Regions from separate parts of the Bradyrhizobium sp. URHA0013 genome, predicted to be linked through region 1. Evidence: predicted binding sites of a transcription regulator. Region 1 holds the regulator's gene; each other region holds the start of a gene.

What was found. The regulator PhoB, encoded in region 1, activates phosphate uptake and scavenging genes when phosphate is short. The targets are predictions, from matches to a motif close to TGTCATNNANCTGTCAT.
Region 2: a site for PhoB is predicted at 3,197-3,213, ahead of phnC (phosphonate ABC transporter ATP-binding protein). Genes of this name have one in related genera too.
Region 3: a site for PhoB is predicted at 3,787-3,803, ahead of N551_RS0127360 (DUF47 domain-containing protein). Genes of this name have one in related genera too.
Region 4: a site for PhoB is predicted at 4,291-4,307, ahead of N551_RS0110010 (YbhN family protein). Genes of this name have one in related genera too.

The regions. Positions count from the first base shown of each region.
Region 1 covers NZ_JADK01000003.1:845,460-853,264, forward strand. The annotation lists gene argF (ornithine carbamoyltransferase) at 1-121, opposite strand, end outside; gene N551_RS0104240 (aspartate aminotransferase family protein) at 121-1,323, opposite strand; gene N551_RS0104245 (GcrA family cell cycle regulator) at 1,779-2,291, shown strand; gene phoB (phosphate regulon transcriptional regulator PhoB) at 2,530-3,237, opposite strand; gene phoU (phosphate signaling complex protein PhoU) at 3,261-3,977, opposite strand; gene pstB (phosphate ABC transporter ATP-binding protein PstB) at 3,988-4,809, opposite strand; gene pstA (phosphate ABC transporter permease PstA) at 4,806-5,651, opposite strand; gene pstC (phosphate ABC transporter permease subunit PstC) at 5,656-6,645, opposite strand; gene pstS (phosphate ABC transporter substrate-binding protein PstS) at 6,744-7,757, opposite strand.
Region 2 covers NZ_JADK01000003.1:669,062-676,866, forward strand. The annotation lists gene phnE (phosphonate ABC transporter, permease protein PhnE) at 1-308, opposite strand, end outside; gene phnE (phosphonate ABC transporter, permease protein PhnE) at 305-1,189, opposite strand; gene phnD (phosphonate ABC transporter substrate-binding protein) at 1,267-2,202, opposite strand; gene phnC (phosphonate ABC transporter ATP-binding protein) at 2,266-3,075, opposite strand; gene N551_RS0103415 (chloramphenicol acetyltransferase) at 3,259-3,903, shown strand; gene N551_RS0103420 (alpha-D-ribose 1-methylphosphonate 5-triphosphate diphosphatase) at 3,925-5,118, shown strand; gene N551_RS0103425 (DUF1045 domain-containing protein) at 5,137-5,835, shown strand; gene N551_RS0103430 (dihydrodipicolinate synthase family protein) at 5,944-6,885, opposite strand; gene N551_RS0103435 (methyl-accepting chemotaxis protein) at 7,010-7,805, opposite strand, start outside.
Region 3 covers NZ_KI912426.1:1,436,961-1,444,765, reverse strand. The annotation lists gene N551_RS0127375 (peptide chain release factor 3) at 1-1,601, opposite strand, end outside; gene sugE (quaternary ammonium compound efflux SMR transporter SugE) at 1,762-2,076, shown strand; gene N551_RS0127365 (inorganic phosphate transporter) at 2,069-3,076, opposite strand; gene N551_RS0127360 (DUF47 domain-containing protein) at 3,093-3,737, opposite strand; gene N551_RS0127355 (branched-chain amino acid ABC transporter permease) at 3,901-4,869, opposite strand; gene N551_RS0127350 (branched-chain amino acid ABC transporter permease) at 4,871-5,734, opposite strand; gene N551_RS0127345 (ABC transporter substrate-binding protein) at 5,807-7,030, opposite strand; gene N551_RS0127340 (ABC transporter ATP-binding protein) at 7,064-7,805, opposite strand, start outside; gene N551_RS0127335 (ABC transporter ATP-binding protein) at 7,803-7,805, opposite strand, start outside.
Region 4 covers NZ_JADK01000006.1:490,360-498,164, forward strand. The annotation lists gene N551_RS0109995 (S8 family serine peptidase) at 1-776, opposite strand, end outside; gene N551_RS0110000 (hypothetical protein) at 921-2,873, opposite strand; gene N551_RS0110010 (YbhN family protein) at 3,028-4,110, opposite strand; gene N551_RS0110015 (ferritin-like domain-containing protein) at 4,537-5,043, shown strand; gene N551_RS0110020 (MFS transporter) at 5,201-6,604, shown strand; gene N551_RS0110025 (EAL domain-containing protein) at 6,717-7,805, shown strand, end outside.

The sequences.
Region 1 (7,805 bases):
GCTTCGCCTTCATCGCGGTGGACGCGGCGAGCATGCGCTTGAGCTCCGACAGCGGCAGCTCGTTGATATCGAGGAAGTGCTTCGGTGTTTTCTTGGGTGTATTATCGGGCGACTTGCTCATCAGCTTGCCGCCCGCTTGTTGCCGGATAACGCGGTGCAGGCGCGCTCGAGCCGCCCGACGCTGTCCTCGATCTCGGCTTCGGTGACGATCAAAGGAGGCAGGAAACGCACGACATTGTCGCCGGCACCGACGGTGAGCAGCTTTTCGGCGCGCAAGGCGGCAACGAGATCGCCCGAAGGCACCACGGCCTTGATGCCGATCAGGAGGCCCTCGCCGCGCACTTCGCTGACGACATCAGAGTGGCGGTCGATCACGGAAGCGAGCTTCTGCTTCAGCAACAGCGACATCCTCTGCACGTGGTCGAAGAAGCCGGGCTTGAGCATGACGTCGAGCACGGCGTTCGCAGCCGCGATCGCGAGCGGATTGCCGCCGAAGGTCGAGCCGTGCGAGCCCGGTGTCATGCCGGATGCCGCTTCCGCGGTCGCAAGGCACGCGCCGATCGGGAAGCCGCCGCCGAGCGCCTTGGCCAGCGACATCACGTCGGGCTCGACGCCAAGGCGGCGGTACGCGAACAGATCGCCGGTGCGACCCATGCCGGTTTGCACCTCGTCGAAGGCGAGCAACAGACCCTTCTCGTCGCAGAGCTGGCGCAACGCCCTCAGGAAGGCAGGCGTTGCCGAACGGACACCGCCCTCGCCCTGGATCGGCTCGATCAGGATTCCGGCGGTCTGCGGACCGATCGCCTTTTTCACCGCCTCGAGATCGCCATGCGCAACCTGGTCGAAGCCCTCCATCGGGGGGCCGAAACCTTCGAGATATTTTGCCGAACCCGTCGCGGCCAGCGTCGCCAGCGTGCGGCCATGGAACGCGCCTTCGAAGGTGATCATGCGATAGCGGTCGGGATGGCCCTTCGCGGCGTGATAACGGCGCACCACCTTGATCACGCATTCCAGCGCTTCGGCGCCGGAATTGCAGAAGAACACGAAATCCGCAAAACTTTCATTGCACAGGCGCGCGGCGAGCTTTTCGCCGTCCGGGCTCTGGAACAGGTTCGACATGTGCCAGAGCTTCGTGGCCTGCTCCTGCAACGCCGCGACCAGCGCCGGATGGGCATGGCCGAGCGCATTCACCGCCACCCCGGAGGTGAAATCGAGATAGCGCTCGCCATTGGTCGCGATCAGCCAGCAGCCTTCGCCACGCTCGAAACCGAGGTCGGACCTGGCGAAAACGGGGAGCAAATGCGGCGCTGCGCTGTTAGTCATGACGGTCACTTGAATGTTGCGGACGGTGTGAGCGTGCATTGCGCAACGCACCATCGACCGGCCCGGAAAACGAAACGTGCCGCCTCTTGCGGGCGGCACGTGCGACTATCTTAGGCTTGGTGAAACGGGTGTCAATGCCGCCCGGAAAGCCTCGCGAAACGCTGAATCCGTAGTCTTGCGGTGCCGATTTTGCGGGATTTAGTCACGGAACATGTGGAAGCGAGTCGGCGGACTCTTGCGCGGGAGTCACGCCATATTGTAGCGTTTGGATTGTCAGATACGACATCTCGTGCAGTGGTTCTGATCTTTAAGTCCTTATGTACCGGCGTAAACGTTCGGGCGTTCAAGACGCGCCCGGCGAGCCTTAAGGGATTCTGGCGGCACGGGTTTTTGAAGGCTTAGGCATTCGCTGCGAGGCCCCAGGATGGCTGGCGCGCAGCGAGGGAAAGGGTGCAATGACGGTTTTGACCTGGTCCGATGATCGCGTCGAGCAGCTGAAAAAGCTCTGGGAGGCCGGACTTTCGGCCAGCCAGATCGCGGCGGAGCTCGGCAATGTGACCCGCAATGCCGTGATCGGCAAAGTGCACAGGCTCGGCCTCTCGGGCCGCGCCAAGAGCCCTTCGTCGGCAGCGCCGCGGCCGCGCAAGGCGCGCCCCGCGCAGCACATGATGCGGGTGAGCCGCCCGATCTCGCGCGGCAACACCGCGCTGGCGCAGGCCTTCGAGGTCGAGGCTGAGCCGGATCCGGTCACCTATGACAACGTGGTGCCGATGAGCCAGCGGCTGTCACTGCTGGAATTGAACGAGGCGACCTGCCACTGGCCGGTCGGCGATCCCTCGAGCCCGGACTTCTTCTTCTGCGGTGGACGGGCGCTGTCCGGCCTGCCCTATTGCGCCCAGCACTCGCGCGTCGCGTACCAGCCGGCGTCGGATCGGCGGCGTGCACCGGTGAAGCCGGGGCCGCGGTAATTACGGCAAGTCGTCGCGCGAAGACGGCTCAACGATTTCAGTCTCGTCCCGGCCTAGTGCGCAATTGCGCATGGGGGCCGGGACCCATACTCGGAGCGCGCAGTTGTTGCGCGAAAGAGGTCACTCCGAGTCTTCGCCAAACCACGTTCGGTGATTATGGGTCCCGGATCAGCGCTCGCTTGTCCGGGACGACGTCGAAGAATTCGGGGACAGCTTGCCAAGAAACAAAGCTGCAACCCTACACCTGCTCCGCCTTCGCAAACCGATCATCCAGCGCGTAACCGGCCCCGCGGACGGTGCGGATCGGGTCCTGCTCGCGGCCGAGATTGAGCAGCTTGCGCAGGCGGCCGATATGCACGTCGACAGTGCGCTCGTCGATATAGATGTCGCGGCCCCAGACGCTGTCGAGCAGTTGCTCGCGCGAGAACACCCGTCCCGGGTGCTCCAGGAAGAACTCCAGCAGGCGATATTCGGTCGGACCGAGATCGATCGGCCGGCCGGAGCGCGCCACGCGGCGCTTGTCGCGGTCGAGCTCGATGTCGCCAAAAGCGAGGACGGTGGCGAGCCGCTCCGGGCTTGCGCGCCGCAGCAGGCCCTTCACGCGCGCCAGTAGCTCCGGCACCGAGAACGGCTTGACGATGTAATCGTCGGCGCCGGTCGCAAGACCCCGCACCCGCTCGCTCTCCTCGCCGCGCGCGGTGAGCATGATGATCGGCAGCTGCTTGGTCTCGGGACGGGTGCGAAGCCGCCGGCACAATTCGATGCCTGACAGGCCCGGCAGCATCCAGTCGAGCACGATCAGATCGGGGATGTGCTCCTTGAGGCGGGTGTCGGCGTCGTCGCCGCGCATCACCGTCTCGACGTCATAACCGTCGCCTTCGAGGTTGTAGCGGAGAAGCTCGGTCAGGGCTTCCTCGTCCTCAACCACCATAATGCGTGCGCCCATCGGGTCGTCGCTCCCTTAAGTCTTCAGGTGTTCGGTACCGTGTTGGCGAAGGTCGTCATGTCGCCCTTCGGCCGCTTGTCGGTGATCGCCTGGCCCTCGATCATGTAGAACACGGTCTCGGCGATGTTGGTGGCGTGGTCGCCGATCCGCTCGATGTTCTTGGCGCAGAACATCAGGTGAATACAGAACGAGATGTTGCGCGGATCCTCCATCATGTAGGTGAGGAGCTCGCGGAACAGCGAGGTGCAGATGGCGTCGACTTCCTCGTCACCCTTCCACACCGCCATCGCCGCCGGCAAATCATGCGCGGCATAAGCGTCCAGCACCGACTTGACCTGCTGCTGCACGAGGTCGGTCATGTGCTCGAGGCCGCGGAACAGCTTGAGCGGATGGAAGTCCGTCTCCAGCGCCGCAACGCGCTTGCCCATGTTCTTGGCGAGGTCGCCGATGCGCTCGAGATCGGTCGCGACGCGCATGGCGCCGACGATCTCGCGCAGATCGACTGCCATCGGCTGGCGCCGGGCGATGGTGAGCACCGCACGCTCCTCGATGCGCTTCTGCAGCGCGTCGAGCTCGGTGTCGATGGCGACGACGCGCTGGCCGAGCGGGACGTCGCGGCGGATCAATGCGTCGACGGACTCGACGATCATGCGTTCGGCGATGCCACCCATCTCGGCGACCAGGCGCGTGAGTTCCTGGAGGTCGGTGTCGAAGGCCTTTGCGGTATGTTCAGAACCCATGTCGCGTCTCCTAGCCGAACCGGCCGGTGATGTAATCCTGCGTGCGCCGGTCGGACGGCGACGTGAAGATCTTGCTGGTGTCGTCGAACTCGATCAACTCGCCGAGATACATGAAGGCGGTCTTGTCGGAGACGCGCGCCGCCTGCTGCATGTTGTGGGTGACGATCGCGATCGTGTAATCCTCGGACAGCTCCTGGATCAGCTCCTCGACCTTGGCGGTCGAGATCGGGTCGAGCGCCGAACAGGGTTCGTCGAACAGGATCACCTCGGGCCGCACCGCGACGGTACGGGCGATGCAGAGGCGCTGCTGCTGGCCGCCGGAGAGCGACAGGCCGGAGGCGTTGAGCTTGTCCTTGACCTCGTTCCACAGCGCGCCGCCGCGCAGCGCCTTCTCGACGCGGCCGTCCATCTCGGACTTCGAGATCTTCTCATAGAGACGGATGCCGAACGCGATGTTCTCGTAGATCGTCATCGGGAACGGCGTGGGCTTCTGGAATACCATGCCGACGCGGGCGCGCAGCAGATTGAGGTCCAGCTTGCCGTCGAGGATGTTGGTCTGGTCGAGCATGAGCTGACCGGTGGCGCGCTGACCGGGATAGAGGTCGTACATCCGGTTGAAGATGCGCAGCAGGGTCGACTTGCCGCAGCCCGACGGACCGATGAACGCCGTGACGCGGTTGGCGCCGAGCGTCAGGTTGATGTTTTTCAGCGCGTGGTGCTCGCCGTAATAGAAGTTCAGGTTGCGCACGGTCACCTTGGGGGGCGCCTCCGGCAGCACTGCCGCGTGCGGCAGTCCACCTGACGCGCTCATCGATACGGAAAGATCACTCATTTTGCGGTCCTCTCGGCGCCAAGGATGCGCGCGAAAATATTAAGGGCAAGAACGGTCAGGGTGATGAGCAGCGCGCCGCTCCAGGCCAGCTGCTTCCAATAGGCATAGGGGCTCTGCACGAAGTTGTTGATGGTCACCGGCAGGTTCGCCATCGTCTTGTTCAGGCCGAGGCTGAAGAACTGGTTCGACAGCGCGGTGAACAGCAGCGGCGCGGTTTCACCGGCGACGCGGGCGGTCGCGAGCAGCACGCCGGTGATGAGGCCCGAACGGGCAGCGCGATAAGCGATCCGCTTGATCACCAGCGAACGCGGCAGGCCGAGCGCCGAGGCCGCCTCGCGCAACGCGTTCGGCACCAGCAGCAGCATGTCCTCGGTCGTGCGCAGCACCACCGGGATCACGATGACCGCGAGCGCGAGCGAGCCTGCGATCGCGGAGAAGCCGCGCATCGGCACCACCACCGCGCCGTAGATGAACAGGCCGATGATGATCGAGGGTGCCGAGAGCAGGATGTCGTTGATGAAGCGGATCACCGAGGTCAGCCGGTCGTTACGGCCGTATTCGGCGAGATAGGTGCCGGCGAACATGCCGAGCGGCGCGCCGATGCCGACGCCGATCACGGTCATGATCAGCGAGCCGACGATGGCGTTGAGCAGGCCGCCCTCGTTCGATCCCGGTGGCGGCGTGTTCTCGGTGAACAGCTGGACATTGAGTCCCGCCAGTCCGTTGTAGAGCAGCGTGATCAGGATCAGCGCGAGCCAGGTCACACCGAAGGCGGTTGCGGCGATGCAGAGCCCGCGGACGACGATATCCTTGCGGCGGCGGCGTGAATAGATCGGATTCATGACGTCAGTTCCCCGCCTTCTTTTCCAGCCGCATCAGCATCAGCCGCGCCGCCGCGAGCACGAAGAAGGTCAGCACGAACAGCAGGAGGCCGAGCAGGATCAGGCCGGACTGGTGCAGGCCGTCGCTCTCGGCGAACTCGGATGCGATCGCCGCCGAGATCGTGGTGCCGGGGGCGAAGATCGACGACGAGATCCGGAACGAGTTGCCGATGATGAAGGTCACCGCCATGGTCTCGCCGAGCGCGCGGCCCAGCGCCAGCATGACGCCGCCGATGACGCCGACGCGGGTGTAGGGGATCACCACGCTGCGGACGACCTCCCAGGTGGTGCAGCCGACGCCGTAGGCGGCTTCCTTCAGCACCGGCGGCACCGTCTTGAACACGTCGACCGAAATCGAGGTGATGAAGGGCAGCACCATGATGGCGAGGATCAACGCGGCATTGAACAGGCTGAGATAGGACGGGGGACCCGCGAAGATCGCGCCCAGCACGGGCACGCCGTCGAAAATCTTGATCATGAAGGGCTGGAACGTGTTGGCGAGGAACGGACCCAACACGAAGAAGCCCCACATGCCGTAGATGATCGAGGGGATGCCGGCGAGCAGCTCGATCGCCATGCCGATCGGGCGGCGCAGCCATTGCGGGCAGAGCTCGGTAAGGAAGATCGCAATGCCGAGACCCACGGGAATGGCGATCAGCATCGCGATGAAGGAGGTGACGAGCGTGCCGTACATCGGCCCGAGCGCGCCGAGCACGGGCGGATCGGCGGACGGCGCCCAGCGCTGCGTCCACAGGAAGGAGATCCCGAATTCCTTCATCGCCGGGAAGGCGCCGACGATCAGCGAAATGATGATGCCGCCAAGGATCAGAAGCACCGAGATCGCGGAGAGCCGCGTGATCCAGTAGAAGGTGACGTCGCCGAGCTTGAACGCGCTCAAGGCCTTGGCGCGATCATACGGTCCGGCGTCGTCGATTACATCGCTCTGAACGGCCATCTCTGCCACGCCGGTCCCCTGTACCAAATAGTATACGTTTTTTGTTGGTCCGTGCCCCGGATGCGGCGCAGCGCATCCGGGGCACGAGCGTCGCGAGCCTAGCTCTTGATGTCGGCAGCCCAGGTCTTCTCGATCAGCTGAACGACCGGGTCCGGCATCGGGATGTAGTCGAGCTCTTCAGCCGCCTTGCCGCCGCTCTTGAAGGCCCAGCGGAAGAACTTGATGGCTTCCTGCGAGGCCGCCTTGTCGGTGGCGTCCTTGTGCATGAGGATGAAGGTCGCCGCCGTGATCGGCCAGGACTTCTCGCCGGGCTGGTCGGTCAGGATGACGTAGTAGCCGGGAGCCTTGGCCCAGTCGGCGTTGGCGGCGGCTGCCTGGAACGCTTCGACGGTGGGCTGCACCGGCTTGCCGGCCTTGTTGACGAGACCGGTGTAGGTCAGCTTGTTCTGCTTGGCATAGGCGTACTCGACGTAACCGATCGAGTTCTTGGTCTGGCTGATGTTGCCCGACACGCCTTCGTTGCCCTTGGCGCCGACGCCGACCGGCCACTCGACGGCGGTACCTTCACCGACCTTGCTCTTCCAGTCCGCGCTGGCCTTGGCGAGGTAGTTGGTGAAGTTGAAGGTGGTGCCCGAACCATCCGAACGGCGGACCACGGTGATGGCTTCCGAGGGCAGCTTCACGTTCGGGTTGAGCTTCTTGATCGCGGCGTCGTCCCATTTGGTGATCTTGCCGAGATAGATGCTGGCCAGCGTCTCGCCGTCGAACACCATCTCACCGGGCTTCACGCCCTCGATGTTGACCACGGGAACGATGGCACCCATCACCATCGGCCACTGGACGAGGCCGTCCTTCTCGAGCTGCTCGGCCTTGAGCGGCGCGTCGCTGGCGCCGAAGGTCACCGTCTTGGCCTGGATCTGCTTGATGCCGCCGCCGGAGCCGATCGACTGGTAGTTCAGACCGTTGCCGGTCTCCTTCTTGTAGGCATCGGCCCATTTGGAATAGATCGGGAACGGGAACGTCGCACCGGCACCGGTGATGTCGGCAGCAAAGGCCGCCGTCGTCGATGCGGCGACCATGCCAACAGCGACGAGTGTTTTGAGGAAATTCATGCTGGTCTCCATACAGGGGAGCGAAGCGCCATCCGCGCCCGATCGCGC
Region 2 (7,805 bases), 180 kb from region 1:
GCGAACACCGCAGCCAGCGTCGTGCCGAGCAGCGCGATCGACAGCGTCTCGCCCAGCGCCTTCAGATAGATCGGCAGCGACGAACCGGGATCCGGCGGAATCATCATCAGGCTGATCCAGCCGAGCTGGCTGAGGCCGGCGACGAAGCGCGAGGGCGAGAAGTCGAGATCGACGAGGCCATAAATCAGGATCGCGAGCGCCGCGACGATCATCCCCGGCATGGCGAGCCGCGCCGAGGCCGGCCGGTCGAACACATCGGGGTAGCGCGCGCGAAGCGCGGCGATGTCGATCTCCTGCGGCCCCGTCACGTCCGCGTCTCCCTGCCGAACAGGCGGCCGCGCAGCCAGCCGGTGCTGATGTCGATAATGAAGACCGTGACGATGATGGTGAGCAGGATGGCGCTGACGTCGGAGTAATAGAACTTGCGGATGGCGACGACCAGCTCCTGGCCGATGCCGCCGGCGCCGACGAATCCCATCACGGAGGCCTCGCGGACGTTGATCTCGAAACGCAGCAGCGCGTAGCTGGCATAGCCCGCCGTGACCTGCGGCAGGATGGCGAAGCGCATGCAGGAGAGCCAGCTCGCGCCGGTCGAGCGGACGCCTTCGACCGGCTTCATGTCGACGTTCTCGACGGTCTCGGAGAACAGCTTTCCGAGCGCGCCGGTGGAGTGAATCGCAATGGCCAGTACGCCCGCCATCGGTCCGAGCCCGAAGGCGATCACGAAGATCAGCGCAAACACGATGCCGGGCACCGTGCGGGCGAATTCAAGCAGGCGCCGCACCGCGAACCGCAGCCAGGGCGCGGGCGAGGTGTTTTCAGCCGCGAAGAAGTTCAGGCAGAAGGCAAAAGTCGCGCCGATCAACGTGCCGACATAGGAGATCAGCAGGGTCTCGCCCAGCATCCTCAGCCATTTGCGCCAGCCCCAGAGCCACTCGCCGACATCGGTCCAGACCCGCTGTCCGCTGTCGAGTGTGAGGATGCGGTCGAAATAGCTGATGAAGTTGCCGTAATGGGCGAACAGCGTCCGCAGATTCACTTCCGCGCCGATCGCCGCCAGAAGCAGCGCAGCGGCGAACACCACGGCTCCGAACAGGAGGCGCCCTCGCCTGCGCGCGACCGCCTGGCGATAGGCGGCGTTGAGCACGGCGAGCTGCTGCTCCGGGAGGATCGAAACCGCGACGGTCATCTTGGCCAGGAAAAATGGTCAATCAAAGAGAAAGAGCCGGGTCCATCGACCCGGCTCCAGTGGCATCGTCCCGAAACTCAGGACGCCTTCTTCTTACGCAGCGCATCGACGAACTTGATCAGCTCGATCGTGCCATCCCAATCCTTGGTGGTCGCGGGATGAAAACCCTTCTTCTGGCCGTCCTGGAGGCGGTCGAAGGCAGCCTTGTCCTTGGCCGGCGCGTCGAAGAACGCCTTCGCGATCGCGGCCTTGGCCTCTTCCGGCAGATCGGAATTGTAGGCATAGGGGCCGTTGATGATCGGCGCCGACTTGTGGATGATGCGGAAATCATCCTTCTTCATCGCCGAGCCATCGGCATTCTTCAGCATGCCCTTGGTCAGCATCTGCGCCAGCGTCGAATCGTCGTCGCTGGTCCACTGGTTGGCCGCGACGTCGACCGTGCCCTGCGCCAGCGCCAGGATCGCGTTCTCGTGGCTGCCGGTAAAGACGACCTTGCTGAAATAGGTGTCGGCGTCCGCGATGCCCATTTTGTCGAGCTCGAAACGCGGCACGTTGTTGCCGGAGGTTGAGTTCGGGTCGACCAGGCCGAGGTTCTTGCCCTTGAGCTGGTCGATGCTCTTGTAGGGGCTGCTCGCCTTGACGAAGAACACCGAGTAGTAGCCGGTAGAGCCGTCGGAGTTGATGTCGTTCGCGAAGGCGTCGGTCTTGACGCCGGTCAGGCGGGCGCGGGCAAACGACGCTGAGCCATAGCTTGCGATATGAATGTTGCCGGCACGCTGACCTTCGATGACGGCCGCGTAGTCGTTGGCGATGCGCAGCGTGACTTTCACGCCCAATTCCTTGGAGAGATAGTTCATGAACGGCGCCCAGCGCTCGGTGACGCCCGAGGCGTTTTCCGCCGGAATGACCGCGAAGGTCAGTTCGGGATATCTAGCTTTCCAGTCCTCGGCGGAAGCCGAGGTCGTGAACGCGAGCGCGGCGGCGCCGGCAAGAATCAATCTGCGAGTGATCATGATAGCCTCTTCATTGGTTCAGGTCGGTTGACGCAAAACTGGTGGGTCCTGATGCGGCGCCGCTCAGGCGGCGGCCGCCGTTCCAAGCACCGGAATGCCCTGTCGCACCGGTGCGAGCGTGCCGCCCATGACATCGGCGGCTTCGAGATCGTAGAGCTCGCGCGCAACGTGCTCGGTCAACTCAGCCGGCGCGCCGTCGAACACCACGCGTCCCTGCGCCATGCCGATCAGGCGGTCGCAATAGCTGCGCGCCAGGTCGAGCGAATGCAGATTGCAGAGCACGGTGATGCCAAAATGCTTGTTGATGCGCAAAAGCGCATCCATGACGATCTTGGTGTTGCGCGGATCGAGCGAAGCGATCGGCTCGTCGGCGAGGATGATGTCGGGCTGCTGCACCAGCGCGCGGGCGATCGCGACGCGCTGCTGCTGGCCGCCGGAGAGTTGGTCGGCGCGCTGGGCTGCTAGCGGGGCGATGTCGAACTGCTCAAGCGCGGACATCGCCAGCGCCTTGTCCTGCTCGGGCCAGGTCTGCGACAGCGAGCGCCAGGCCGGCACCGTCGCAAGCCGTCCCATCAGGACGTTGGTGAGAACATCGAGCCGGCCGACCAGATTGAACTGCTGAAAGATCATCGCCGAGCGCGCCCGCCACTGCCGCAGCTCCTTGCCGCGCAGCGCCGTGACGTCGAGGCCGTCGAACAGGATGCGGCCCTGCGAAGGGGCCGCGAGACGGTTGATGGTCCGCAGCAGGGTCGACTTGCCGGCGCCGGACCGTCCGATCACGCCGACGAAGCCGCCGGGAGAGACTTGAAACGAGGCGTCGTCCACCGCGGCTTTCACGCCGAAGCGACACGTCAGACCTTCAACCACCAGCATGCAGGGCTCCAGAGTAGCTGGGACCCACCGCTAACGCCGGCGCTTGACACTTGTGTGACACGGACGTTGCGGTGCGGCGATCCTACACACCTCATCCCCTGTTCATCCCCTGTCATCGCGTCGTCATGACATTGTCATCAAGCCGCTCGAAGAGAAACGCCCGCCCTCTCGTTCGGATGCAACATGGCCGCCAAAGCTCTTTCGGTCCAGCCGACCATCGATCCCTCGGCGAAGCTGCACGACGCCAGGCTTGGCGCCTATACCGAGGTCGGCGCGCGCACGATGCTACACGAGGTGACGATGGGCGATTACTCCTATGTCGTGAACGACGCCCAGATCACCTACACCACCATCGGAAAGTTCTGCTCGATCGCGGCGATGACACGGATCAATCCGGGCAACCACCCGATGCACCGCGCCACGCAGGCGCACTTCACCTATCGTTCGAGCGCCTATTTCGAAGGCGAGAGCGACGACACGGAATTCTTCGACTGGCGGCGCCAGCATCACGTCCATATCGGGCATGACGTCTGGATCGGCCATGGCGCGATCGTGCTGCCGGGCCGCAACATCGGCACCGGCGCGGTGATCGCGGCCGGCGCCATCGTCACCAAGGACGTTCCGGCCTACACCATCGTCGCCGGCAATCCGGCGCGCATCGTTCGCCGGCGGTTCTCGGAAGAGCTTGCCGGACGGCTCGCCACCCTCGCCTGGTGGGATTGGGATCACGACAAATTGCGTACAGCACTGCCCGATTTCCGCAAGCTCGGGATTGAAGATTTTCTCTCGACATACGAAGCACGCAAGTTCTCTCAACAATTCTGTTAGCAGCAAACCAAGCGCAGTCGCGTGACAGACATTTTCCTTGAGGGCGGCCGAAGCCTGATCGGCTCCGAGCTCGTCGAAACTTCTCTTGCCCTGTCCGGAACGGACATCGCAGAGATCGATGCCTCTCGCGGCCGGGCGCGGCTTGCGATCGACGCGCGCGACCTGCTGGTCCTGCCTGGCATCGTCGATCTGCATGGCGATGCCTTCGAGCGGCAGATGATGCCGCGCGCCGGGGTCGATTTTCCGATCGACGTGGCGCTCGCCGATAGCGACCGCCAAGCGATCGGCAACGGTATCACCACGGTGTTTCACGCCACGACCTGTTCGTGGGAGCCGGGCCTGCGCAGCGCCGACAATGCGCGCGGCCTGATGGAGGCGATCGAACGGCAGCGCCCGCAATTCGCGGCCGACACCCGCTTTCACCTGCGCCACGAGACCTATAATCTCGACGCCGAAACCGAGATCAGCCAGTGGCTCAGCGATGGCCGCGTCGACCTCTTCGCCTTCAACGACCACATGGACGGCACGGTTGGGGACATGGCCAAGCCCCGCAAGCGCAACCGCATGGTGGAGCGCACCGGCCTGTCGAGCGAGGAATTCGATCGCCTCGTCGAGCGTGTGCTCTCCAGCGCCAGTGAAGTGCCAGCTTCCGTGTCGCGGCTCGCCGCGGCGGCGCGCGCCGCCGACGTGCGGATGCTCTCGCATGACGATGCGACGCCGGCGATGCGCCAGGGCTTTCGCGCCATGGGCGTGGCGCTCGCGGAGTTTCCGATCAACGAGGAGACGGCGCGGGCGGCGGCAAGCCACGGCGACGACATCGTCTACGGCGCACCGAACGTCGTGCGCGGCGGCAGCCACACGGGCTGGACCAAAGCATCCGACATGATCGCCAAGGGGCTCTGCTCCGTGCTGGCCTCGGACTATTACTATCCCGCGCAGCTGCTCGCTGCGTTCCGCCTCGCCGCCGATGGCGTGCTGCCGCTGACCGAAGCCTGGAACCTGGTCTCCGCCGCGCCGGCGCGCGCGACCGGCCTTGCCGATCGCGGCGTGCTCGCGGAAGGCCGACGCGCGGACATTCTGCTGGTCGACGACAGCGTGCCGCTGCGGCCGCGGCTGATCGCCGTGATATCGGGCGGCAAGCTCGTGCATCTCACCGACGCGACGCGGTTGCTTGGCATGGCAGCTACCCCGCGCGAAGCTGTCGTCGCGGCATAAACCCGCTATGCTCGGACGATGACAAGTTTCCCCCGCTACGCGATCTATTTTGCCGCAGGCAGCGACAGCGCCCTCTCCCGCTTCGGCGCGGAGCTGCTCGGTTACGATGTCTATACCGGCAACGAGCTGCCCTTTCCCGCCGACGCATCGCATCTCGCGCCGGACTGGCGCGACATCACCGCCGATCCTCGCAAATACGGTTTTCATGGCACGCTGAAAGCGCCGATGGCGCTCGCGCCTGGCAGGACGGAGGCGGAGCTTTTGGCGGCCTGCGTGGCCTTCGCCGGCGAGGCGCGGTCGATCCCGGTGATCCGCCCGATTGTCGATGCCATCAGCGGCTTCATCGCGGTCATTCCGGCCGAGCCGGTCGATGCGCTCCAAGAGTTCGCCGCCGATTGCGTCCGCGCGTTCGATGGCTTTCGCACCGCCCTGACGGCGGAAGATCGCGCGCGGCGCAAGCCCGAGAAGCTCAGCGAGCGGCAGCGCGACTATCTCGACCGCTGGGGCTACCCCTACGTGATGGAGGAATTCCGCTTCCACATGACGTTGACGGGGCGGCTGGACGCGGAGCGCCGCAGGCCAATTCTGGAGACGCTGCGCGCGCGGTTCGCGGCGCTCCGGCTTGATGCGCTGGCGATCGATCGCATTGCATTGTTCAAGCAGGATGATGCGGGAGCAAGGTTTCGCATTGTAGGCGAGTGGGCGTTGGCGAGATAGCTTCCTCAAGCTCCGTCATTGCGAGCGCAGCGAAGCAATCCAGACTGCGTCCGCGGAAATGGCCTGGCTTGCTTCGTCGCTTCGCTGCTCGCAACGACGATGAGTGAGTTACTTCCCCCACCGCAACGCCAGCGCATCGCGCTCCTTCGCGAGCTCCAGCAGCCCGGCCCGCGTCGCCGGGTGCAACGGCTGCAGCGGATGCCGCACCGTGTCCGACTTGATCACGCCGCCGGCCTGCATCATCGCCTTGCAGGCGATCAGGCCGCATTGGCGGTTTTCGTAGTTGATCAGCGGCAGCCAGCGTTCGTAGGCGGCTTTGGCCTCTTCACGCTTGCCGGCGAAATAGGGATCGACGATCTGGCGGATGCCGTCGGGATAGCCGCCGCCGGTCATCGCGCCGGTGGCGCCGGCATCGAGATCGGCGAGCAGCGTGATCGCTTCCTCGCCGTCCCAGGGACCCTCGATATCGCTGCCGCCGGCGTCGATCAGGCTGCGCAGCTTTGACGCAGCGCCTGGAACCTCGATCTTGAAATAGCGGATGTTGGAGAAATCACGCGCCAGCCGCGCGAGCAGCTCTACCGACAGCGGCGTGCCGGCGACAGGCGCATCCTGGATCATGATCGGAATTTTGATCGCGCCCGACAGCACCTTGAAGAATTCGACCACGCCTTTCTCGGGCACGCGGAAGGTTGCGCCGTGATAGGGCGGCATGACCATGACCATGGCGGCACCGGCCGCCTCGGCCTGCTGGCTCCGCGCGGCGCAGACGACCGAGCTGAAATGCGTGGTCGTGACGATCACGGGAACGCGGCCCGCGACATGCTCCAGCACCGCATGCATCACGGTCTCGCGCTCGGCATCGGTGAGCACGAACTGCTCGGAAAAATTGGCGAGAATGCACAGACCATTCGAGCCTGCGTCGATCATGAAATCGATGCAGCGGCGCTGTCCCTCGAGGTCGAGCTCGCCGCGCTCGTCGAAGATGGTGGGTGCAACCGGGAACACGCCGCGATAGGGGCGCTGGGCCTTGTGTTGGGGCGTGACCGGCATCGAACTCTCCATCCCTGATATCTCTTACACCTGCCGCAACGCTCGCGCAGCGTCACAGATGTACCCGCCGCGTGCATCGGCGGCAATGCCGATGGCACGACGGTGGGACGGAAGATCGTCGAAGTTATGCGGTCCTCACCGCGCCCAAAAAGCCCTCGACCGCCACGCGGAGACGATCGGCGTCGGCGGACATTTTCGACACGGACACCGACAGCACCGAACCGGCATTGCCTGTCTCCTGGTTGAGTCTGGCGACGCTGCCGATGGTGTCGGTGACTTCGCGGGTTCCCTGCGCGGCCTGCTGGAAGTTGCGGGAGATCTCGGTGGTGGCAGCGCGCTGCTGTTCGACCGCGGCCGCGATCGCCGTCATCTTCTCGTCGATGCCGCTGATCGCGCCGCCGATCGCGCGGATGGCGGTGACCGCCTGGCCGGTCGCGCCCTGGATCTCCGCGACCTGGCGGGAGATCTCTTCCGTCGCCGTCGCCGTCTGCGAGGCGAGGCTCTTGACCTCGCCGGCGACCACGGCGAAGCCGCGGCCGGCCTCGCCCGCGCGCGCAGCTTCGATGGTGGCATTCAACGCCAGCAGATTGGTCTGTCCTGCGATGGCGTTGATCATCTTCACGACCTCGCCGATGCGGCCAGCGGTCTGATCGAGGATCTCGACCGTCGCATTGGTCTGCGCTGCCTGCGACACGGCTTCACGGGCCTCGCGTGCGCTGGCCTGCACCTGCGCGGAGATCTCGCCGACGGACGCGGAGAGTTCTTCGGTCGCGGCCGCGATGGTCTCGAGATTGTTGGTGGCCTGTTCGGCGGAGGACGAGACCGCCGCGGTCTGGCTGCTCGATTCTGACACCAGCGAGCGCACGTCGGTCGCGGTGGCATCGAGCTCCTTCGTCGACGCCGCAACGCTGTGAATGACG
Region 3 (7,805 bases), on a different contig from region 1:
TCCTTGACGTTGGTGAACTCGATGCCCTCGGCCCGTTCCCTTGTGTAGCCGAGATAGAACTCGTTCCGCGCCAGATAGACCGGATCGCCGTCGACATCGTCGGCGATGCTCGAAGTGTTGGTCGCGATGAAGGTATCGAGCTTCTTGCGGTCGTCCGAAGAGACCCAGCGCGCGAGTTGGAACTCGCTGACCTCGAATTCGACCGGCAGCGAATATTCCGCATCCAGCCGCGCCTTGAGCACGTCGAGCTGCAGTGCGCCGACAACGCCAACCAACGCGGGCGCGCCGTCGCGCGGGCGGAACACCTGCACAACACCCTCTTCCGACATCTGCTGAAGCGCTTCCTTCAGCTTCTTCGCTTTCATCGCATCCGTAAGACGCACGCGGCGGACGATTTCCGGCGCAAAGCTCGGCACGCCGACGAAGTTGAAATCCTCACCGTCGGTCAGCGTATCGCCGATCCGCAGCGTGCCGTGATTGGGAATCCCGACGACGTCGCCCGCATAAGCCTCGTCCGCAACCGAACGGTCCTGCGCGAAGAAGAATTGCGGGCTGGACAGCGGCATGCTCTTGCCGGTGCGCACGAGCTTCGCCTTCATGCCGCGGCTCAGCTTGCCGGAGCACAGGCGGGCGAAGGCGATGCGGTCGCGGTGGTTGGGATCCATATTGGCCTGGATCTTGAACACGAAGGCGCTCATGCGGGGGTCGGTGGCTTCGACCTTGCGCTGGTCGCTCTCCTGCGCGCGCGGCTCGGGCGCGAACTTGCCGAGCCCTTGCAGCAGGTCGCCGACGCCGAAATTGCGGAGCGCGCTGCCGAAATAAACCGGCGTCAGATGGCCCTCGCGAAACGCTTCGAGCTCGAACGGTTTTGAAGCCGCGGTGACGAGCTCGAGCTCGTCCTTGACCGCCGACACGTCGAGATTGGCGTTGAGCTTGGCGAGCTCGGCGATCTCGATCTGCTGCGCCGCGCCGGTCTTGGCGCCGCCGCCTTCGAGCAGACGCACGCCGCCATTGACGACGTCATAGGTGCCGAGGAACTCACGGCCGCGGCCGACGGGCCAGGTCATCGGCGTGGTATCGAGCGCCAGCGTCTTCTCGATCTCATCGAGGAGCTCGAACACGTCGCGGCTCTCGCGGTCCATCTTGTTGATGAAGGTGATGATCGGGATGTCACGAAGACGACACACCTCGAACAGCTTTCGGGTGCGCGCCTCGATGCCCTTGGCGGCGTCGATCACCATGACGGCGGAATCGACCGCCGTGAGCGTGCGATAGGTGTCTTCCGAAAAGTCCTCGTGGCCCGGGGTATCCAGCAGGTTGAACACGAGGCCCTCGAACTCGAAGGTCATAACCGATGTCACGACCGAGATGCCGCGCTCGCGCTCGATCTTCATCCAGTCCGAACGCGTGTTGCGCCGCTCGCCTTTGGCCTTGACCTGCCCGGCCAGATTGATGGCGCCGCCGAACAGCAGCAGCTTTTCGGTCAGCGTGGTCTTGCCGGCGTCCGGATGCGAGATGATGGCAAAAGTCCGCCGCCGCGACACTTCAGCGGCAAGCGAGGAACGGGCCGTCGATTCGGCTGTGGTGGCGATGTCGGACATTGCGGCAGCGTTTGGCAGGGAAAATGAGCCTGATCAAGCCTCATCTGGTGATTGCGGAGCCTTCCGGCCAGTCCCATATCCGCCTGGTTGGGAGGGACGACCTTCCCTTTCCACAGCACGCCAGTCGCGGGGACGACCCTGCCTTGAATGGAGGGTCGTCATGGCCTGGAGCATCCTGTTCGTCGCCGGTCTGCTGGAGATCTCCTGGGCGATCGGCCTCAAATATACCGAGGGGTTCACCAAGCTCGTTCCGTCGGTCCTCACGCTCGGCGCCATGGCCGGCAGCATCATCCTGCTCGGGCTCGCCCTCAAATCGCTGCCGATTGGAACTGCTTATGCAGTCTGGACCGGTATCGGCGCGGTCGGTACCGCGACGCTCGGCATCATCCTGTTCGGCGAGCCGGCCACCGCGTTCCGCCTCGCCAGCATCGGGCTGATCGTCGCCGGGATTGTCGGACTGAAGCTGGTTACCTGACGAAGATCTTGACCGCCCACCAGCTCAGCGCGGCGACGATGGCCGAGGCCGGCATCGTGATCACCCAGGCATAGACGATCGAGCTGGCGACGTTCCAGCGCACCGCCGAGAGGCGCCGGGCGGCGCCGACGCCGACGATGGCGCCGGTGATGGTGTGGGTGGTCGAGACGGGAACGCCGAGGAAGGTCGCCATGAACAGGGTCGCGGCACCGCCGGTCTCGGCGCAAAAGCCCTGCATCGGGGTCAGCTTGGTGATGCGCAGGCCCATGGTCCGGACGATGCGCCAGCCGCCCATCAGCGTCCCCATCGCCATTGCGGCCTGGCACGAAAGCACCACCCAGAAGGGGACGAAGAATTCGCCGCCGAGCTGGCCCTGCGAATAGAGCAGCACGGCGATGATGCCCATGGTCTTCTGCGCGTCGTTGCCGCCGTGGCCGAGCGAATAGAGCGAGGCGGAGGCGAATTGCAGGATGCGGAAGGCGCGATCCACGGCAAAGGGCGTGGAGCGCACCGAGGCCCAGGAGACGATCGCAACCAGCACCATCGCGAGCAGAAAGCCGACGAGCGGAGACAGCACGATGGCGATCACCGTCTTGGACAATCCGCTCCAGACCACCGCCGAAAGGCCCGCTTTGGCCACGCCGGCACCAAACAAGCCCCCGATCAATGCGTGCGACGAGGACGATGGGATGCCGAGCGCCCATGTCACCAGGTTCCAGACGATGGCGCCGACCAGCGCAGCGAAGATCACCTGGGCATCCACGATCGCGGGATCGATGATGCCGGTGCCGATGGTCTGGGCGACGTGCAGCCCGAACACCATGAAGGCGACGAAATTGAAGAAGGCGGCCCAGAACACCGCGTATTGCGGCCGCAGCACGCGGGTCGAGACGATGGTCGCGATCGAATTGGCGGCGTCGTGCAGGCCGTTCAGGAAGTCGAACAGCAGCGCGACGGCGATCAGTCCGACCAGGACGGGAAGACCCAACGCAACATCCACGGCGCGGTCCCCTGCCCTAAACTTGCTCGATGACGATGCTGTTGATCTCGTTCGCGACGTCGTCGAAGCGGTCGGCCACCTTCTCGAGATGATCGTAGATCTCCGCGCCGACGATGAAATCCATCGCGTTGCCGTTGCGATGCTTGAGGAACAGTTCCTTCAGCCCGATATCATGGAGATCGTCGACGCGGCCTTCCAGCTTGCCCAGCTCTTCCGTGATCGCGGTCAGCATGGCCACGTTCTGGCCGATCTTCTGCATCAGCGGCAGCGCGCGACCGACCAGATTGGCGCATTCGATCAGAAGCCCGCCGATCTCCCGCATCGGCGGCTCGAAGCTGCGGACCTCGAACAGCATCACGGCCTTGGCGGTCTGCTGCATCTGGTCGATGGCGTCATCCATCGAGGTGATCAGGTTCTTGATGTCGCCGCGGTCGAACGGGGTGATGAAGGTGCGGCGCACCGCGGTCAGCACCTCACGGGTGATGTTGTCGGCATCGTTCTCGAACTGATTGACGCGCTGGCAATAGACCGGCGTCTCCTCACCCCCGTTGAGCATGCTCTGGAGCGCGATCGAGCCCTGGATCACGGTCTGGGCGTGGCGGTCGAACAGGTCGAAGAACCGTTCTTCCTTGGGCAGGAAAGCGCGAAACAATCGCATCATGGGAGAGAGACTACCGGTTCGGTTGGATAATGGCCTGGCCCGAGCGGGCCGTCATGAAACTGTCATAGACCATTTTCGATCCACGCGCGTGCCACCTCACGCCCGTGGAGCCGGATCATCCACCGCTTTCGCGCGTCAGCCTATCTTCCATTATATCAATGACTTACAGCGACCGCCGGAAGTAATGCGCGATTTCGCCGATGACGCCGCGGCGGAAGGTGAGCACGCAGATCACGAAGATCGAGCCCTGGATCACGGTCACCCACTGGCCGAACCCCGCCAGATATTGCTGCATGGCGATGATCACGAAGGCACCGACCACGGGACCGAACACGGTTCCGAGTCCGCCGACCAGCGTCATCAGCACGACTTCGCCCGACATCGACCAGTGCACGTCGGTAAGCGAGGCGTTCTGCGCCACGAAGACTTTCAGCGCACCGGCAAAGCCGGCCAGCGTGCCCGACAGGACGAAAGCCAGGAACTTGTACTGATCGGTGCGGTAACCCAGCGAGATCGCGCGCGGCTCGTTCTCGCGGATCGCCTTGAGGACCTCGCCGAACGGCGAGTTGATGATGCGGAAGATCAGCAGGAAGCCGGCGAGGAAGCCGACCAGAACCACGTAGTAGAGCACGGTCGGCTTGGTCAGATCGAAGACGCCGAACATGCGTCCCTGCGGAATGCCCTGGATGCCGTCTTCACCATGGGTGAACGGGGCCTGGAGGTAGATGAAGTACAGAAGCTGCGACAGCGCCAGCGTGATCATCGAGAAATAGATGCCCTGGCGGCGGATCGAGATATAGCCCGTGATGAGCGAGAGCACGAAGGCACCGGCGACGCCGACGAGGATGCCGAGCTCCGGCGGCAACGCCCACACCTTCAGCGCATGCGCGCTGCAATAGCCGGCCGTGCCCAGGAACATCGCATGGCCGAAGGACAGCAAACCGCCATAGCCGATCAGCAGGTTGAAGGCGCAGGCGAGCAGCGCGAAGCACAGCGCCTGCATCACGAAGAACGGGTAGACCCCCGTGAATGGCACCGAAGCCAGCAGCAGCGCCATCACCACGAAGACGATCATCTCGTCGCGGATCGCGCGCGGGGTTACCGGCAGCGTGTCGTCCGTCAAGGCTGTCATGTCAGGCCGCCCTTCCCGTCAATCCCGTTGGCTTCACCAAGAGCACCAGCACCATCAGCACGAACACGACGGTGTTGGAGGCCTCGGGGTAGAAATATTTGGTCAGGCCCTCGATCACACCGAGCGCGAAGCCGGTGATGATGGAGCCCATGATCGATCCCATGCCGCCGATCACCACCACCGCGAACACCACGATGATGAGGTCGGCGCCCATCAGCGGTCGCACCTGGTTGATTGGCGCCGACAGCACGCCGGCGAGCGCGGCAAGGCCGACACCGAGGCCGTAGGTCAACGTGATCATGCGCGGAACGTTGACGCCGAAGGCGCGCACCAGCGTCGGGTTTTCGGTGGCGGCGCGCAAATAGGCGCCGAGCCGGGTCTTCTCGATCAGGAACCAGGTCGCGATGCAGACCACCAGCGAGAAGATGACCACCCAGCCGCGATAGACCGGCAGGAACATGAAGCCGAGATTCATGCCGCCCTTGAGCTGGTCCGGAATGGCGTAAGGCAGGCCGGAGGAGCCGAAATAGTTCTGGAACACGCCCTGCACGATCAGCGCAATGCCGAAGGTCAGAAGCAGGCCGTAGAGATGATCCAGCCCGGTCAGCCATTGCAGCATGGTTCGTTCCAGGATCATGCCGAAGATGCCGACAATGATCGGTGCAAACAGCAACGCCCACCAGTAGTTGATGCCGCCGAGGTTCAGCAGGAAGTAGGCGACGAACGCGCCCATCATATAGAGCGCGCCATGGGCGAAATTGATGATGTTGAGCATGCCGAAGATCACGGCAAGCCCGAGACTGAGCAGCGCGTAGAACGAGCCGTTGATCAGTCCCACCAGTAGCTGAGCGTAAAGAGCCTGCATCGATCCCGCACCCGGTCCCTTCGGCGTTCCCTGAAAGTCGCCCGCAGGCCAGATGGCCTGCGGGCGGTTATCTTACTTCTTCAACAGAGCGCACTTGCTCTCGGACAGCGGCGTGAAGGCCTGGTCGCCCGGCACCGTGCCGACCAGCTTGTAGAAATCCCACGGTCCCTTGGACTCGGAGGGCTTCTTCACCTCGAACAGATAGGCATTGTGGATGGTGCGGCCGTTGGGCTGGATCTCGCCCTTGCCGAACAGATCGTCTTCCGTCGGCATCGATTTCATCTTCTCGACGACCTTGGCGCCGTCATGCGGGTTGCCGCCGAGCGCTTCCAGTGCCTTGAAATAGTGACGCACGCCCGCATAGACGCCGGCCTGCACCATGGTGGGCGGCGCGTTGTTCTTCATCTTGTCGGCGAAGCGCTTCGAGAACGCCCGGGTCTGATCGTTCATGTCCCAGTAGAAGGTCTCGGTGAAGTTGAGGCCCTGTGCGGTCTCGAGCCCGATCGCCTTGACGTCGGTGAGGAACAGCAGCAGCGCTGCGAGCTTCTGGCCGCCCTTGACGATGCCGAACTCGGCCGCCTGCTTGATCGTGTTGGTGGTGTCGCCGCCGGCATTGGCAAGGCCGATGATCTTGGCCTTGGAGGCCTGCGCCTGCAGCAGGAAGGACGAGAAGTCCGGCGTGTTGAGCGGGTGCTTGACGCCGCCGACCACCTTGCCGCCATTTGCGGTAACGACAGCGGTGGTGTCGCGCTCCAGCGCCGCGCCGAAGGCGTAGTCCGCGGTCAGGAAGAACCAGGTGTCGCCGCCGGCCTTCACCAGCGCCTGGCCGGTGGTGTGGGCCAGCATGTAGGTGTCGTAGGTCCAGTGCACCGTGTTGGGTGAGCACTGCGCGTTGGTCAAATCCGAGGTCGCCGCGCCCGAGTTGATATAGACGCCGTTCTTTTCCTTGATGACGTTGTTGACCGCGAGCGCCACGCCGGAATTCGGCACGTCGACGATGACGTCGACCTTGTCGACGTCGAACCATTGCCGCGCGATCGCGGTGCCGATGTCGGGCTTGTTCTGGTGATCACCCGAAATGATGTCGATCTTCCAGCCCTTCGCAGCCAGACCGGAATCTTCAATGGCCATCTGCGCGGCGAGCGTCGAGCCCGGTCCGCCGAGATCGGCATAGAGCCCGGACTGATCGGACAGCGCGCCGATCTTGACGGTCTTGTCCTGCGCGAAGGCTACGCCCGCGGTGGTCACGGCCAGCGCCGTGCCGAGCAGAAACGACGCAATCGACTTTGTCATCATGCTACTTCCCTATGAATCTTCTTGTTGGCCGTTCTAGACGCCGAGATAGGTGTGGAGCTTGTCCATGTTGGCGGCAAGCTCCGCATTGGAAAATCCGTCAATGATCTTGCCGTGCTCGACCACGTAATAGCGGTCGGCGACGGTGGATGCGAACCGGAAGTTCTGCTCGACCAGGAGGATCGTAAAACCCTCCTTCTTGAGCCGCGCAATGGTGTGGCCGATCTGCTGGATAATGACTGGCGCGAGACCCTCGGTCGGCTCGTCCAGCATCAGGAAGTTCGCGCCGGTGCGCAGGATGCGCGCGATCGCAAGCATCTGCTGCTCGCCGCCGGAGAGCTTGGTTCCCTGGCTGTTGAGCCGTTCCTTCAGGTTCGGAAACAGATCGAAGATCTGCTCGAGCGGCAATCCGCCGGGACGCACCACCGGTGGCAACAGCAGGTTCTCCCGCACGTCGAGGCTGGCGAAAATTCCACGCTCCTCCGGGCAGAACGCGATTCCCATCCGCGCGATCTTGTCCGAGGTCGTGCGGATGATGTCCTGGTTGTTGAACTTCACCGAGCCGGTGCGCTTGCCGATGATGCCCATGATCGACTTCAGCGTGGTGGTCTTGCCGGCGCCGTTGCGCCCGAGCAGGGTGACGACCTCGCCCGCGTTCACGTCGAAGTTGATCCCGTGCAGGATGTGAGACTCGCCGTACCAGGCTTCCAGGTTGCGGACCTGGAGCAGGTTGCCGCCGCTCGCGGCCTTTGCGGGAGCGTCCGCCGTCGCAGTCTCA
Region 4 (7,805 bases), on a different contig from region 1:
GTGCGGCGATTGAGTGATATGCTCCAAATCAGCTTTCCGTCCTCGTCGCCGGGAATTTGCTTGAACCGGCGGAATTGGCTCAGAAATCCTTCCGTGATGCTCCTGATATCCCGAAAATTATTGGCGTCGGTTTGCAGAACTTCGGCCAGGTCTTCGGGATCGGCACGCTCGCGCCAACTGTCGATGAACCCAGCCAAGACAATGAAGCGGAAGTAATCCCATTGTTGGCTGGTATTGACGACGGTCTTGAACTTCGTTCGCTGCGTTTCCAGTTGCGACAGCCGCTCTTCGACCTCCTGGAAAGAACGCAATTGCATGGGAAGGTCACGCCACCAGTTCGTCATGGGAATGACGACGCGCATCAGCTCTGCAAATGTCAGCTTGGCTACGACCGAGGACCTGCTGTACGCGATCATCGTCTCGCTTTTGAGCGTGCTGGTCGTTCTGCCGGAGTTCCTGTGATAGCGCAGCAATCGCTGCTCAAGCGACTGCGCAATGGCACCGGGCGCGTGTCCCGTCTTGGGAGTTAGGATGATGTCGACGCGCACCCCCTTGTCGGCCTTGGCGTAGGCCAGCCACACGTCCGGCAGGATGGGGCTGTCTTGCGTGAAGCGCTGGTGACCAAATGTCCTGAAAATGAGGCTTCGCCAAGTGTCCTCGGACAGACGCGGTGATTCCTGATCCCGGCCTCGCGAAGCTTGGGTCGCCGATCTGCTACGCTGCGTGGGACCTCGCGGTCGCTTCTTGGCCGGACCTCTCGCTGATCGCTTCGCCAAGGCAGCCTCCTCCGTGTGACGTAGGCGGGCGTGCGAGCATTTGGTCTGACCCAAGCCCCTGCGCCCAACTTTAGCGTGCATTGGCGAAGTCGTGCATTCAATTTAGGCCGGAGAGGTCGCCTGCGCCATTTTGGCGCAGGGTGCCTACTGCTGCGCCGCCGGCAGCAGCGGCGCGAGCAGCCCGCGTGTCACGCCCGGCGGTGCCGCATCCAGCCCCAGCACGGCGCTTGCGGCCGGCAGTGCCGCGTCCGCCATCGCGGCGTGGCCTTCGGCGCTCGGATGCACGGCGCCGCCATAGACGGCGGAGAGCACGCCCCAGGTCGCGTCGTGGATGTCGGTCGGCTGGCTTGCTGCCGGCAAGCCTTGCGGATAGGTCATCGCGGCGAAATAGCTGTCATTGGCGTCGCGGATCCAGCGCGCGCGCGGCAGATAGGCGCGGAATTCGGAGGCGCCGCGGCCGCACAGCATCGGCTGGCTCGCCGCGCTCACGATGTCAGGATTGAAGCTCTGGCCGTTCTCGGCAAAGCAGGTGCGGTCGAATTCGGGATCGTTGCCCGAATGCGCGCAGAAGCCGTGATCGGCGAACGCCGCCTGATGCGAATCCACGAAGGTCATGCGGTCGGCCTCGGGATCGCGGCACAGCGCGCCGCGGGTGCAGGTAGCGAGCCCCTTCAGTTGCGGCAGGAATTCGGTGTCGACGAAGGTCGACACGCGGGCGAGGCGCTGCGGATCGGCGTTGAAGGACGGATGGATGTCGAAGCCGGCGCGGCCGCCGCGGCAAGGCACGCCGCCATCGGCGAGCGCCGGGTTGGCGTAGGAGACGTAGACCACATGCGAGAGGTCGCCACCGACCAGCGGCTTCAGCGCCTCGCGTAGCTTGACGAAATTCTGCGGCAGTTCGCGCGCCAGCGCATCTCGGGAATCATCGACGCTCGCCATCACGCCGGAGCGCCGGAATATCGCGCGCTCGGTTGCGGTCTCGACGATCACGTCGGCGACGAGGCCGGAGAAATAGACGTCGTTGGCGCCGACCGAGAGCAGCACGAGGTCGAGCGTGCGCTCTGGCTGCCGTTTCCTAGCAGCGGTGAGCGCCTCGCGCAGCTCGGCGACCTGTGCGTTCACGCTGATGTTGCAGACGCCGGTCTTGCCGGGCGGGCATTCACGGGCACGCTGCGAGCCGAGCAGCCCGTCGCTGATGCTGGCGCCAGTGCAGGCGAGCGGCAGAAACGTCACCGCGACGTGGGTGTAGCGTACCGCGAGCGCCAGCGCGGTGCGGGCCTGGTAGCTGTAGAGCGATCGATGGCAGGGCGAGTTGAACCAGAGCGCGCTGTAGCGCTGCCAGTTGGCAAGCGTATCCGGCGCTTCGCAGGCGCGGCCGCCCTTGAAGCCGGCGCGGCTCGGCCGGTAATACTGCGCGCCGGCGGTGCCGAGATAGGAGCGGAAGCAAAAACCTTCGTCCGACAGCGCCAGCGGCCGGTCCGGATTGCCTTCGCCCGAGGCGATGCTGTCTCCGAGGCCAGCGACGAAGATGTCGCGGACCTGGATCTCGGTCTGGACCCGCTGGGTTGGATCGGAGCCGGAGGAGACGTCGACGGTCGCGACCGTCTGCTTGCCGTAGCGGACCCGCAGATTGATCGGCTCGGCGCAGTCGAAGGTGGATTGTTGCGGCCCGTCGCCGTCGTCGAACGACCAGGCGCAGGTGGCGCCGACCGGCACCGCGCCGGCGAGACGCACGGTGACGGGATGGTCGAGGGGGGTGAGGTAGTTTTCCTTCGTGTTGTCGCGGGTGCAGGGCTGGTTGACCCGGCCCTGGAGGTCGATGCAGAGCCGGTTGACCATGTTCCGGGCCCAGCCGCGGCCCTCGCTCTGGAGCTCCAGCGATTGCTCGGCGGCGAGGATGCTGCGGTTACGCGCGTTCTCGACATGGAGCAGGAAGTCGCGCTCTTCGCGGAACAGCCGGAAGCGGTTGCGCACCTCCCAGCTGATCTGCATGGCGCCCGCGTCCTGCGCGGCCGCCCGCTCCAGCGGCAGGGCGGTGAGGAGCCCGGCGAGCAGCAGGGCACCAGCGAGGAAACGGCGAAGGGATACAGGGATCATGGCCCGCATTTTCAACGGCAAAGTTGAGGCGGAAATAAGAGAGTTGCTCTCCGCCTGCAACATCGGTCTGATGGTTTTGCCGGCCGGCGTCTAGCGGACTATCGTTGGAGCATGATCTTTCCGGAAAACCGCTTCGCACTTTTCCGCATCATGCTCAGCGCTTGCTGGCCTGCCGCAGCGACCGCTCGCGCTCAATCGCTGCCACCTGCTTGGGCAGGTTGGCCTGCGCGCAGGCCTCCGCCAGCCTTCGGCGCTCCTGCCAGGGCTCCACCACATTCATCCAGAGCTCGCGTGTGCCCATGATGGAGATGGCCAGTCCGAACGGGATCACGAAATAGAGAATGCGGAAGACAAGGAGCGTGGCCAGAAGCTGCTCGCGGCCGAACTCCGGCAGCGCCACCAGCATGGCGGCGTCGAACACGCCGAGCGAACCGGGGGCGTGGCTGGCAAAGCCGAGCAATGTCGCCAAAATGAACACCACCGAGAGCGATAGGAAGTCGATCTGCGGCGTGGCCGGCACCAGAAGGTACATCGCCAGCGCGCAGAATCCGAGATCGACGACGCCGATCAGGATCTGCACCAGCGTCAGCGGCGCTGACGGCAGCACCACCTTCCAGCCCTTCTGGCCCAGCTCGCGGCGCTTCTCGCCCATGCACAGCCAGACCAGATACGCGCCGATCGAGGCGAGGCCGCCGAGCGCAATCAGCCGGTTGATCGACGACGGCAGCTGATCCATGTAGGAGGCGGCATCCGGATGGATGGCCATGCCGATCGAGAGCACGAAGATGTTACCGAGCCAGAAGGTCAGGCCCGACAGGAAGCAGATTTTTGCGACATCGATCGCATTCAGCCCGTAATCCGAATAGATCCGGAAGCGGATCGCGCCGCCGGTGAAGACGGTGGCGCCGATATTGTGGCCGATCGAATACGATGTGAAGCTGGAGAGCGCTGCGATGCGATAGGGCACGTGCTTCTTGCCGATCGTTCGCAGTGCAAAAAAATCGTAGAAGGTCAGCGTACAGAACGCGAAGCATACGCAGATCGCCGCCAGCCCGATGTTACCGCGGGGGATCTCGGTCAACGCGGTCAGGATGACCCCGGTGTCGATGCCCTTGAGCGTCCGTACCAGCGTGGTGATCGCGAACGCAATGATGAAGACGCTCGCCGCAACGCCGAGTCGCCGCCAGCCGATCCATCTCTTGAAGCCGCGCTTCAGCGCGGTCAGCAGTCCGTGCATTCATCCTCCCGGCGGGGGGCAAGACCGACCAGGCCAGACATTGGCCGGTCAGATGCGATCAGTGCCCGATGTGGGCTTGGATCGCTAGGCATGATGTAGCTCATTTAAGGCAAAAACAGTGACTTGTGCAGCCCTTGACAAGGATAGGTTCTGCCTTGGACCAGCTTGGACCAGCCACTTTGTCATACGCGGTTCACATCGGACGCGCGTTAAGCATATGAGTCGTGGGATCGGTCGCGTCCGTCTGTGACATGGTCTCAGATCCTGCACGGCCAACATTGTTCCAGCGCAAGGGATGCGGGCTTTTTTGGAACGACGATGCCCTGCGCTGGTTAGTGCCGCATCAGCAATCGAACATGGCGGAATAACCGGCTTCTCCTGCAAGCCGGCGCCTCTGTGTTCCCACAACCCGAGAGGATCGGACCGATGGGATTGTTCACAAAAGACATCAAAACCATGAACGACCTGTTCGTTCATCAACTCCAGGACATCTATTACGCCGAGCAGCAGCTCACCAAGGCTCTGCCGAAAATGGCGGATAAGGCGACCGATCCGCAGCTGAAGCAGGGCTTTTTGACGCACCTCGAAGAAACCAGAGAGCACGTGAAGCGCCTTGAGGAAGTGTTCAAGATGCACGGTGCGCAGGTGAAGGCGGTCGATTGCCCGGCGATCGACGGCATCATCGAGGAAGCCGACGAGACCGCCGGCGAAGTGGCCGATAAGGCGGTGCTCGACGCGGCGCTGATCAACGCGGCACAGGCGGCGGAGCATTACGAGATCGTCCGCTACGGCAGTCTGATCGCCTGGGCGAAGCAACTCGGCCGCAACGACTGCGCCAGCGTGCTCGCCAAGACGTTGGAAGAAGAGAAAGCGACCGACAAGAAGCTGACCACTCTCGCCGAGAGCAAGGTGAACCTGCGCGCGGCGAGCTAGGGCCAGGCGCGGCCTGGATCAGGACAGAGGGTCGCGCGGCCGTCCGCGCGACGCTCGCGCATCACATATCCCATCATGCATCCATCATTCGATCGTTGTCGTAACATGACGGGTTGGATGCGTATCGTTCGCATGGGGCTGCAACCGAGATGGCAGCATGCGAGTAAGCACCGTCAAATACGAAGCCTTCGGAGCCGGCGCGCCGCATGCCGGCTCGCGCCTTGCGACATCCCTCACCCTTGCCGCGATGAGCCTTGGTTATGGCGTGGTGCAGCTTGACGTCACCATCGTCAACACCGCGCTCGATGCAATGGGCAGGACGCTCGGAGGCGGCGTCGCCGAGCTGCAATGGGTGGTCAGCGCCTACACCATTGCGTTTGCCGCATTCATCCTGACGGCCGGCGCGCTCGGCGACCGCATCGGCGCCAAGCGCGTCTTCATGGCGGGATTCGCCATCTTCACCGTGGCCTCGCTCGCCTGCGCGTTGTCGCCCAATGCGACCGTGCTGATTGGGGCGCGGCTGGTCCAGGGCCTGGCGGCGGCGATCCTGGTGCCGAACTCTCTTGCCCTGCTCAATCATGCCTATCCGGACGACCGCGAGCGCGGCCGCGCCGTTGCAATCTGGGCCGCCGGTGCGAGCCTCGCGCTCACTGCCGGCCCCTTCGTCGGCGGCGCGCTGATCACGCTGGTCGGCTGGCGCGCGATCTTCCTGGTCAATCTGCCGGTCGGACTCATTGGCCTGTGGCTGAGCTGGCGTTACGCCAGCGAAACCACGCGGGCTCGCTCGCGCGAGATCGATCTGCCGGGCCAGCTCGCGGCAATTGGTGCGCTGGGGGCGCTCGCCGGCGCGATCATCGAAGGTGGCGCGCTTGGCTGGGACCATCCAGCTGTGATCGCGGCCTTCGTCGCAGCCGCAATTCTCGCCGTGCTCTTCGTCTGGCGCGAGAGCCGTGCGGCACAGCCGATGTTGCCGCTGTCGCTGTTCAGCCACCGGCTGTTCGCGCTGACCTCGCTCGTCGGCCTGCTCGTCAACATCGCGATCTACGGCCTGATCTTCGTACTCAGCCTGTATTTCCAGAGGATCAACGGGCTGTCGGCATGGTGGACCGGTCTCGCCTTCGTGCCGATGATGGGCGTGGTGCTGCCGGTCAATCTGCTGGCGCCGCGCCTCGCCGAGCGGATCGGCCCGTGCCCGACCATCGTCGTCGGCGCCTGCGTCTCGGCGCTCGGTTGCGTCGGCCTGCTCTGGATCGAAGCCGGCACGAGCTATTGGGCGATCTTTGCGCAGATGATCGCGATCAGCAGCGGACTTGGGCTGCTGGTGCCGCCGCTGACCTCGACCTTGTTGGGCAGCGTCGAGAAGGCACGCTCCGGTATCGCTGCGGGCGTGCTGAACGCGACGCGACAAACCGGGAGCGTGCTCGGCGTCGCGCTGTTCGGCTCGCTGGTGGCCTCGGAGGGCGCGTTCATGACGGGCCTGCACCTGTCGCTGGTCGTGTCGGCGGCCGTGCTGCTGCTCGCCGCCGCCGTGATCGGCCTCGGCGCGCCGGCGCGCGGATGAACAATCCGAGCGAATGCACACAGCTTCCGTTCACCATCCCCGAAACAGGCGCGTAGCCGGTTACCGACTGTCCATCTCTGTCGGTTCAAGTGCGGGTCGATAGGGGCCCGCAATGTATCAAGTTCTCTACTGTCTTACCGAGGAGCACGACTGGCGGCTCGTCGCGCTTGGCGGCGCGGTGTGCCTGCTCGCAAGCGCGGCGGCGATCAGCCTGTTTCACCGCGCGCGCGCGACGCACGGCTCCGGGCGCCTGGTCTGGATCGCCCTGGATGCCGCCGTCAGCGGATGCGGCATCTGGGCGACGCATTTCATTGCGATGCTCGCCTACGGGCCGGGCGGCGCCGGCGCCTACAACATCCCGGTGACGATCCTTTCGCTGATCTTCGCGATCTCCTTAACCTTCGTGGGGCTGAGTCTGGCGGCATCCTCCGCGCGCGCGCCGTGGATCGTGCTCGGCGGCGCCATCGTCGGCACCGCGGTCGCGACGATGCATTATACCGGCATGGCGGCGCTGGAGATGCCGGCACGCGTCGACTGGATCGGGAGCACGGTTGCCGCCTCGGTGCTGTTCGGAATTGTCTTCGCGGCGCTCGCGCTGTTTGTCGCTGCGCGGCGCGACGACCTGTTCCATGCGCTAACCGCGAGCACCCTGCTAACGGTCGCCATCGTCGCACATCATTTCACCGCAATGGGCGCCGTCGTTCTGACGCCGGATCCGACGCTCGCGACCAGCGGGTTATCGATCCCGGCGGCCTCGTTGTCCTTCTTCACAGCGGGTGCAGCGGTCGCGATCATCGCGATTGCGCTGGTGGCCGCGCTGCTCGACCGCCGCGCCAAGGGCGAATTGGGCCGCCAGCGGATCGTGCTGGACACGGCGCTCGAGAACATGTCGCAGGGATTGTGCATGTTCGATGCGGACGGCAAGATCATCCTGTTCAACGAGCGTTATGCCGCGATGCTCGGCCGCACCGACATCCTGCTCACCGGCCGACTGCTGGTCGACGTGCTGCGAGAGGAGCAGGCGAAGGGTCAGTGGCAGGGCGATGCCGGCGAATTCTTCGCCCGCCTCGTCGCCGACGCGCGCGAGAGCCGCACCACGACGGACGTCGTGACCAGGTTCGGCCGCTCCATCCGGGTCGTCAACCAGCCGATGCAGGGCGGCGGATGGGTCGCGACCTTCGAGGACATCACCGAATGGCTG